2 regions of the Streptomyces vietnamensis genome follow, and region 2 is predicted to be linked to the other one. Evidence: riboswitches for the same ligand, from Rfam matches in the RefSeq annotation. Region 2 holds a riboswitch; the other holds the start of a gene.
The links. A riboswitch is a leader RNA that binds a small molecule or an ion and turns the genes downstream of it on or off. The one in region 2 is predicted to bind glycine.
Positions count from the first base shown of each region.

Region 1 (3,649 bases), 4.4 Mb from region 2:
CTCATCGAGCCCGGGACCGAGCGGGAGCTGCTCGGGCCGCGCTCGGTACGGATCCTGCCCGGGGTCGGACCGGCCACGGGGGAGCACCTGCGGCGCGCCGGGATGACCACCGTCGCCGACCTCGTGGAGGCGGGCGAGGACGAGCTCGTACGGCTCCTGGGGCGGGCGCACGGGGCCTCGCTGTACCGGATGGCCCAGGGGTACGACGACCGGCCCGTGGTGGCCGAGAGGGACGCCAAGTCGGTGTCGGTCGAGGACACCTTCGACGTGGACCTGCACGACCGGGTGCGGATCCGGATCGAGGTCGAACGGCTCGCGGACCGGTGCGTGGGGAGGCTGCGGGCCTCCGGGCACTCCGGGCGGACCATCGTCCTGAAGGTGCGGCGGTACGACTTCTCGACCCTCACCCGGTCCGAGACGCTGCGGGGGCCCACGGACGACCCGGGCGTCGTCAGGGAGGCCGCGGGGCGGCTCCTGGAGGCCGTGGACACGACCGGGGGCGTGCGGTTGCTGGGGGTGGGGGTGAGCGGGCTCGCGGACTACACGCAGGAGGACCTGTTCGCCCAGGCGGAGGCCGAGGCCTCGGAGCGGCCGGCGGAGGAGGAGGCCGCGCCCGAGGAGGCCGCGGAGGCGGTGGCGGCGCCTTCCACCGCGACGGAGACCGCCGAGCGGGGCTGGATGCCGGGGCGCGACGTGCGGCACGCCGTGTACGGGGCCGGCTGGGTCCAGGGGAGCGGGGTCGGGCGGGTCACGGTGCGGTTCGAGGAGCCGTGGTCCGGGCCGGGCCGGGTGCGGACGTTCTCCGTGGACGACCCGGAGCTCGAGCCCTCGGAGCCGTTGCCGCTGGTGCGGGGGGACGCGGCGGCGTGACCCGCACCGGCCGTGCGGTGCGGGTCGTGCCGGTGGACGCGTCGTCCGGGGGCCTCAGGCGCCGTCCTGGCCCGCCAGGCGGCCGAAGTCCTTGTCCGGGACGTCCGGGGGCGGGGGCGGGAGGGACAGGCTGTAGTGGCGGTAGAGCTGGAGTTCCTGCTCGGGGGAGAGGTGGCGGCCCACGCCGAAGTCCGGGGCGTCCTTGATCAGGGCCTTCTCGTACGGGATGTGGAGCCCGTCGTCGAGCAGGGCGCTCGGCTCCAGGGGGACGAAGGCGTCCCGGCTGAACAGGCCCGTGCGGACCGCTGCCCATTCGGGGATGCCGGTCGCGTCGTCCAGGTACACCTCGTCCACGGTTCCGATCTTGTGTCCGTTCCGGTCGAACGCCTTGCGGCCGATCAGGCTGCGCGGATCGATATCGGTCTGCACGGTCCCTCCAACTGGTCGCAACTGCTCTACACCCCTACGAAAGTGCACAACTGGGATGTCGGCCACTTGAGCGATGGGAGCCGCAACCTCGCTGGTAGGCTGGTTGTGGCTGTCGACCCCGTGCGGGAGAGTCCCCCGGAGAAACCTTCCGGTGGGCGCCGAAGGAGCAAATCCTCCCCGGAATCTCTCAGGCCCCTGTACCGCGCGGACGAGGTCACTCTGGAAAGCAGAGCGGAATGTCCGACGGCATTTCGCTCTCACCGACGGTGAAAGCCGGCGGGCCGCGAGGCGTGCCGGTGAAACTCTCAGGTTGAGATGACAGAGGGGGAGGCCGTCCGGGTACCCGCGCCGTGGTGCCCCTCGCAGGTCGTGACGACCAGGAGGCCTCCGTACATGACCGCCAACCGCACTCCGCTCTCCGAGCTCGAACAGGGCATCCCGTTCGAGCAGCGGCACATCGGGCCCGACGCCGAGGCGCGGGCCAAGATGCTCGCCCAGGTCGGTTACGGCTCCCTCGACGAGCTCACGGCCGCCGCGGTGCCGGACGTCATCAAGAACGCCGAGGCGCTTGGCCTGCCGGCCGCGCGCACCGAGGCCGAGGTCCTCGCCGAGCTGCGCACGCTCGCCGACCGCAACCAGGTCCTCGCCCCGATGATCGGTCTCGGCTACTACGGGACCTTCACCCCGCCGGTCATCCTCCGGAACGTCATGGAGAACCCCGCCTGGTACACGGCCTACACGCCGTACCAGCCCGAGATCTCCCAGGGCCGCCTGGAGGCCCTGCTGAACTTCCAGACCATGGTCGCCGACCTCACCGGTCTGCCCACCTCCGGCGCCTCCCTCCTCGACGAGGGCACCGCCGCCGCCGAGGCCATGGCGCTCTCCCGCCGTGTCGGCAAGGTCAAGAACGGTGTCTTCCTCGTCGACGCCGACGCCCTGCCGCAGACCATCGCCGTCATCGAGACCCGCGCCGAGCCGACCGGCGTCGAGGTCGTCGTCGCCGACCTGAGCGCCGGCATCCCCGCCGAGGTCGCCGAGCGCGGCGTCTTCGGCGTGCTCATCCAGTACCCGGGTGCCTCCGGTGCCGTCCGCGACATCAAGCCGCTGATCGACGCCGCCCACGAGCTCGGCGCGATCGTCACCGTCGCCGCCGACCTGCTCGCGCTCACCCTGCTCACCTCGCCGGGCGAGCTCGGCGCCGACATCGCCGTCGGCACGACGCAGCGCTTCGGCGTCCCCATGGGCTTCGGCGGTCCGCACGCCGGCTACATGGCCGTCCAGGACAAGCACGCCCGCTCCCTGCCCGGCCGCCTCGTGGGCGTGTCCGTCGACGCCGACGGCAACCGCGCCTACCGCCTGGCCCTGCAGACCCGCGAGCAGCACATCCGCCGCGAGAAGGCCACCAGCAACATCTGCACCGCCCAGGTGCTGCTCGCCGTCATGGCCGGCATGTACGCCGTCTACCACGGCCCGGACGGTCTGAAGCAGATCGCCGAGCGCACGCACCGCTACGCCGCCGTCCTCGCCGCCGGGCTCACCGCCGGTGGCGTCGAGGTCGTCCACGGCTCGTTCTTCGACACCCTCACCGTCCGCGTGCCCGGCAAGGCCGACGAGGTCGTCGCCGCCGCCCGCGAGGCCGGGGTGAACCTCCACCGCGTCGACGCCGACCTCGTCTCGGTCTCCTGCGACGAGACCACCGGGCGCGAGCAGCTCGCCGCCGTCTGGGGCGCCTTCGGCGTCGCCGGCGACATCGAGGCCCTGGACGCCGCCACCGAGGACGCGCTGCCCGCCGGTCTGCTGCGCTCCGACGCGTACCTGACCCACCCGGTCTTCCACGCGCACCGCTCCGAGACCTCGATGCTGCGCTACCTGCGCAAGCTCGCGGACCGCGACTACGCCCTCGACCGCGGCATGATCCCGCTCGGCTCCTGCACCATGAAGCTGAACGCGACCACCGAGATGGAGCCGGTGACCTGGCCCGAGTTCGGCCAGATCCACCCCTTCGCCCCGATCGAGCAGGCGCAGGGCTACGTCACCCTCATCACCGAGCTGGAGGAGCGCCTCGCCGAGGTCACCGGCTACGACAAGGTGTCGATCCAGCCGAACGCCGGTTCGCAGGGCGAGCTGGCCGGTCTCCTCGCCGTCCGCGCCTACCACCGCGCCAACGGGGACGAGCAGCGCACCGTGTGCCTCATCCCGTCCTCCGCGCACGGCACCAACGCCGCCTCCGCGGTGATGGCCGGCATGAAGGTCGTCGTCGTCAAGACCGCCGACGACGGCGAGGTCGACGTCGAGGACCTGCGCGCCAAGATCGCCCAGTACCGCGACGAGCTGTCCGTGCTGATGATCA
Region 1 is NZ_CP010407.1:1,434,881-1,438,529, reverse strand. Features, by position in the region: gene SVTN_RS06230 (DNA polymerase IV) at 1-870, shown strand, start outside; gene SVTN_RS06225 (PRC-barrel domain-containing protein) at 925-1,299, opposite strand; glycine riboswitch at 1,413-1,512, shown strand; gene gcvP (aminomethyl-transferring glycine dehydrogenase) at 1,693-3,649, shown strand, end outside.
Region 1: it holds a riboswitch for glycine, as region 2 does, so the genes downstream of both, gcvP (aminomethyl-transferring glycine dehydrogenase) here and gcvT (glycine cleavage system aminomethyltransferase GcvT) in region 2, are expected to answer to the same signal.

Region 2 (3,649 bases):
CGTCGGGGTCCAGGTCGTGGAGGGGAGTGTTCAGAAGCGACATGAATCGATCCCTAGGGGGTCTCGGGCCCGGTCTCAGTTTCCGGCGGAGAACGCGGTGTAGGCGTCGGCGTCGAGCAGGTCGTCCGGCTCGCCGGTGACGCGCACCTTGAACAGCCAGCCACCCTCGAACGGAGCCGTGTTCACCAGGGACGGGTCGTCCACCACGTCCTGGTTGGCCTCGACGACCTCGCCCGTGACGGGGGAGTAGAGGTCGCTGACCGACTTCGTCGACTCGAGCTCGCCACAGGTCTCGCCCGCGGTGACGGTGTCGCCGACCTCGGGGAGCTGGGCGTAGACGACGTCACCGAGCGCGTTGGCCGCGAACTCCGTGATGCCGACCGTCGCGACGCCGTCCTCGGCGGCCGACAGCCACTCGTGCTCCTTGGTGTAGCGCAGCTCGTTGGGGTTGCTCATGACCTGATTCTCCTGGATCGGGGGAGTACTGATGAACGTGGGTCTTGCGTGGTGAGACGAGAAGTGGGACGACCGCGTCACTTCTGGCGCTTGTAGAACGGCAGCGCGACGACCTCGTACGGCTCGTGGGTGCCGCGGATGTCCACACCTACACCCTGGGTGCCGGGCTCGGCGTGCGCCGCGTCCACGTACGCCATCGCGATCGGCTTTCCGAGGGTCGGGGAGGGGGCGCCGGAGGTGACCTCGCCGATGACCTCGCCGTCCTTGACGACCTGGAAGCCGGCGCGCGGGACCCGGCGGCCCTCGGCGATCAGACCGACGAGCTTGCGCGGCGGGGCGGTCTCGGCGCGCTCGGCGGCCTTCTCCAGGGCCTCGCGGCCGACGAAGCGGCCCTCGTTCGTCGTCTTCTCGAACTTCACGACCCGGCCGAGGCCCGCGTCGAAGGGGGTGAGGGCGGTGGTCAGCTCGTGGCCGTACAGCGGCATGCCCGCCTCCAGGCGGAGCGTGTCACGGCAGGACAGGCCGCAGGGGATCAGGCCGACGCCCTCGCCCGCCTCGGTCAGCGCCTTCCAGACGCCCTCGGCGTGCTCGGGCTTCAGGAACAGCTCGAAGCCGTCCTCGCCGGTGTAGCCGGTGCGGGCGATCAGAGCGGGGACGCCGGCGACCGTGCCGGGCAGGCCGGCGTAGTACTTCAGACCGTCCAGGTCGGCGTCGGTGAGCGACTTCAGGATGCCGGGGGACTCCGGGCCCTGGACCGCGATCAGGGCGTACGCGTCACGGTCGTCGCGGACCTCGGCGTCGAAGCCGGCCGCGCGCTCGGTCAGCGCGTCGAGGACGACCTGGGCGTTGGAGGCGTTGGCGACGACCATGTACTCCGTCTCGCCGAGGCGGTAGACGATCAGGTCGTCGAGGATGCCGCCGTCCTCCCGGCAGATCATCGTGTAGCGGGCGCGGCCGTTGCCCACCGTGGAGATGTTGCCGACGAGGGCGTAGTCCAGGAGGTCGACGGCCTGCGGGCCCGTGACCGTGATCTCGCCCATGTGGGAGAGGTCGAAGAGGCCGGCCTTGGTGCGGACGGCGTTGTGCTCGTCGCGCTCGCTGCCGTACCGCAGCGGCATGTCCCAGCCGGCGAAGTCGGTCATGGTCGCGCCCAGCGAACGATGCAGGGCATCGAGGGCGGTCAGGCGGGGGGCAGTGGTCATGGGGTGGCTCCCGGGTCCCAAGGGCGTGATCGGTGACGAAACACATGACGGGCGAGGACGTCCTCCCCATCTGTCATGGAACCTGAGAGGTTCACCGAGAGCATCCTCGGCTTGCACCTTGGGTGGGGACACGGTGACGTGTCCCGCTTTTCAGATCTGCCTCATCCACGCGGTACGGGGCCTGAGAGATTCAAGGGAGGGTCTTGCTCCTTCGGCGCCCGGACGCGCTCGGCGGTCCGGAACTCTCCCGCGCGGATTCGAGCGGCCGGTATGCGGTTGTGCGGCGACTGTGCGCGCCTGGCGCGCACATCATCGCACGCGGTGTCGGCGGGGCAAATCGCTTGTGCCGCATTACCATCTCTTTACACTTCGTGGGCAAGGGTCTCCTCAGGTCTCCGAGGCCCGACAGGGGGAGAGCGATGAGGATCCAGCACACCGGCGCATACGCGACGAGCACCGGCATACCGTCCCAGCGGGCCCGTGGCCGTCTTCTGCGGGACCTGCGCGAGCGCGGCGGCCGCGGCCCCCGCGCCCTCACCTTCGCCGCCGGCGACCTCGTCGTCGTCTCCGGGCTGCCCGGCAGCGGCAAGTCCACCCTGATGAAGCGCGCCGCCCAGGGCAGCGGCATCGACTCCCAGGACGCCCGCGAGCGCTGGGAGGCCCGCATGCCGCGCCTCCTCCCGTACGCCGTCTACCGCCCCCTCGTCCGGATCGCGCACTACGCCGGGCTGCGCCGCGCCCTGCGCTCCGGCGCGAGCCTGATCGTCCACGACTGCGGCACCCAGGCCTGGGTGCGCGGCTGGCTCGCCCGCGAGGCGAGACGCCGCGGCCGCGCCCTGCACCTGCTCCTCCTCGACGTCACCCCCGACATCGCCCGGGCCGGCCAGGACGCCCGGGGCCGGGGCGTCTCCGCGTACGCCTTCGCGCGGCACCGGAGGGCCGTCGGCCGGCTCCTGCGGGCCGCCGAGTCCGGCAGCCTGCCGCACGGCTGCGCCTCGGCGACCCTCCTCGACCGCGCCGCCGCCGACTCCCTCCACCGGATCGACTTCCGCGAGGCGGCCTGAGGGGCCTGAAGACCCCGGGCCGGCGCAGGGCGGACGAAGGCCGAGGCCGGACAGGGTGCCGGACGGTCGCGGGCCGAGGGCCGGCCGGACACGAGCCGGGCGGGGCGGTCGGATACGGGCCGAGTGGGGCGGTCGGATACGGGCCGAGCGGGGCGGTCGGACACGGGCCGGGGGGCCGGCCGGATACGGGCCGAGCGGGCCGGCCGGATACGAGCCGAGCGGGGTGGTCGGACACGGGCCGGGCGGGGCGGCCGGGGGCGCGGTCGGAGGTGCGGCCGGGCAGGGCGGGCGCGGCAGGGGGCGTCCCGCTTCCGTCCCGGGACGCCCGTACGCTTCCCTTTTGGCCACGGCGGTGCCGGGGCGGCGTTAGGGTGCTGCCGGGCGGCCGGTGCGGCAGGCCGTGCGAGAAGGGGAAACGCGACCGTGGACGTGACGTGGCCGGGCAACGAGCTCGAAGAGGTCCTTGCCGCCTCACTCGGGAACCCCGAGGCCGGAGGCCGACTGGTCGAGGTGCTGGGCCGCAGCCCGGTCTGGGTGCCCCTGCCCAACGGCGGCGGCCCCGACAGCCAGAGTCTCGACCTCGCCACCATGGAGATCGAGGGCGCGGCCTACGTGCCCGTCTTCAGCTCCGAGCAGCAGTTCCTCGCCTGCGTCGGCGACCACATGTCCTTCACCGTCGCCCCCGCCCGTGACTTCGCCCGCGGACTGCCCCCGCAGCTCGGCATCGCCGTGAACCCCGGCGGCACCGTCGGCGTCCCGCTGCCCCCGCCCGCCGTCGCCGAGCTCTGCCGCGCCGGCCGCACCCCGCTCGACGGCCCCGCCAGCGGCGGCCGCGTCCGGCTCTTCGAGCCCGACTGGCAGGACGACCCGGTCGACTTCCTCGCCGCCGCCTCCGCCGAGTTCGAGGCCACCGGGGTCGTCACCACC
Region 2 is NZ_CP010407.1:5,870,327-5,873,975, forward strand. Features, by position in the region: gene glyA (serine hydroxymethyltransferase) at 1-43, opposite strand, end outside; gene gcvH (glycine cleavage system protein GcvH) at 76-456, opposite strand; gene gcvT (glycine cleavage system aminomethyltransferase GcvT) at 534-1,658, opposite strand; glycine riboswitch at 1,819-1,918, opposite strand; gene SVTN_RS26495 (AAA family ATPase) at 2,078-2,722, shown strand; gene SVTN_RS26500 (enhanced serine sensitivity protein SseB) at 3,146-3,649, shown strand, end outside.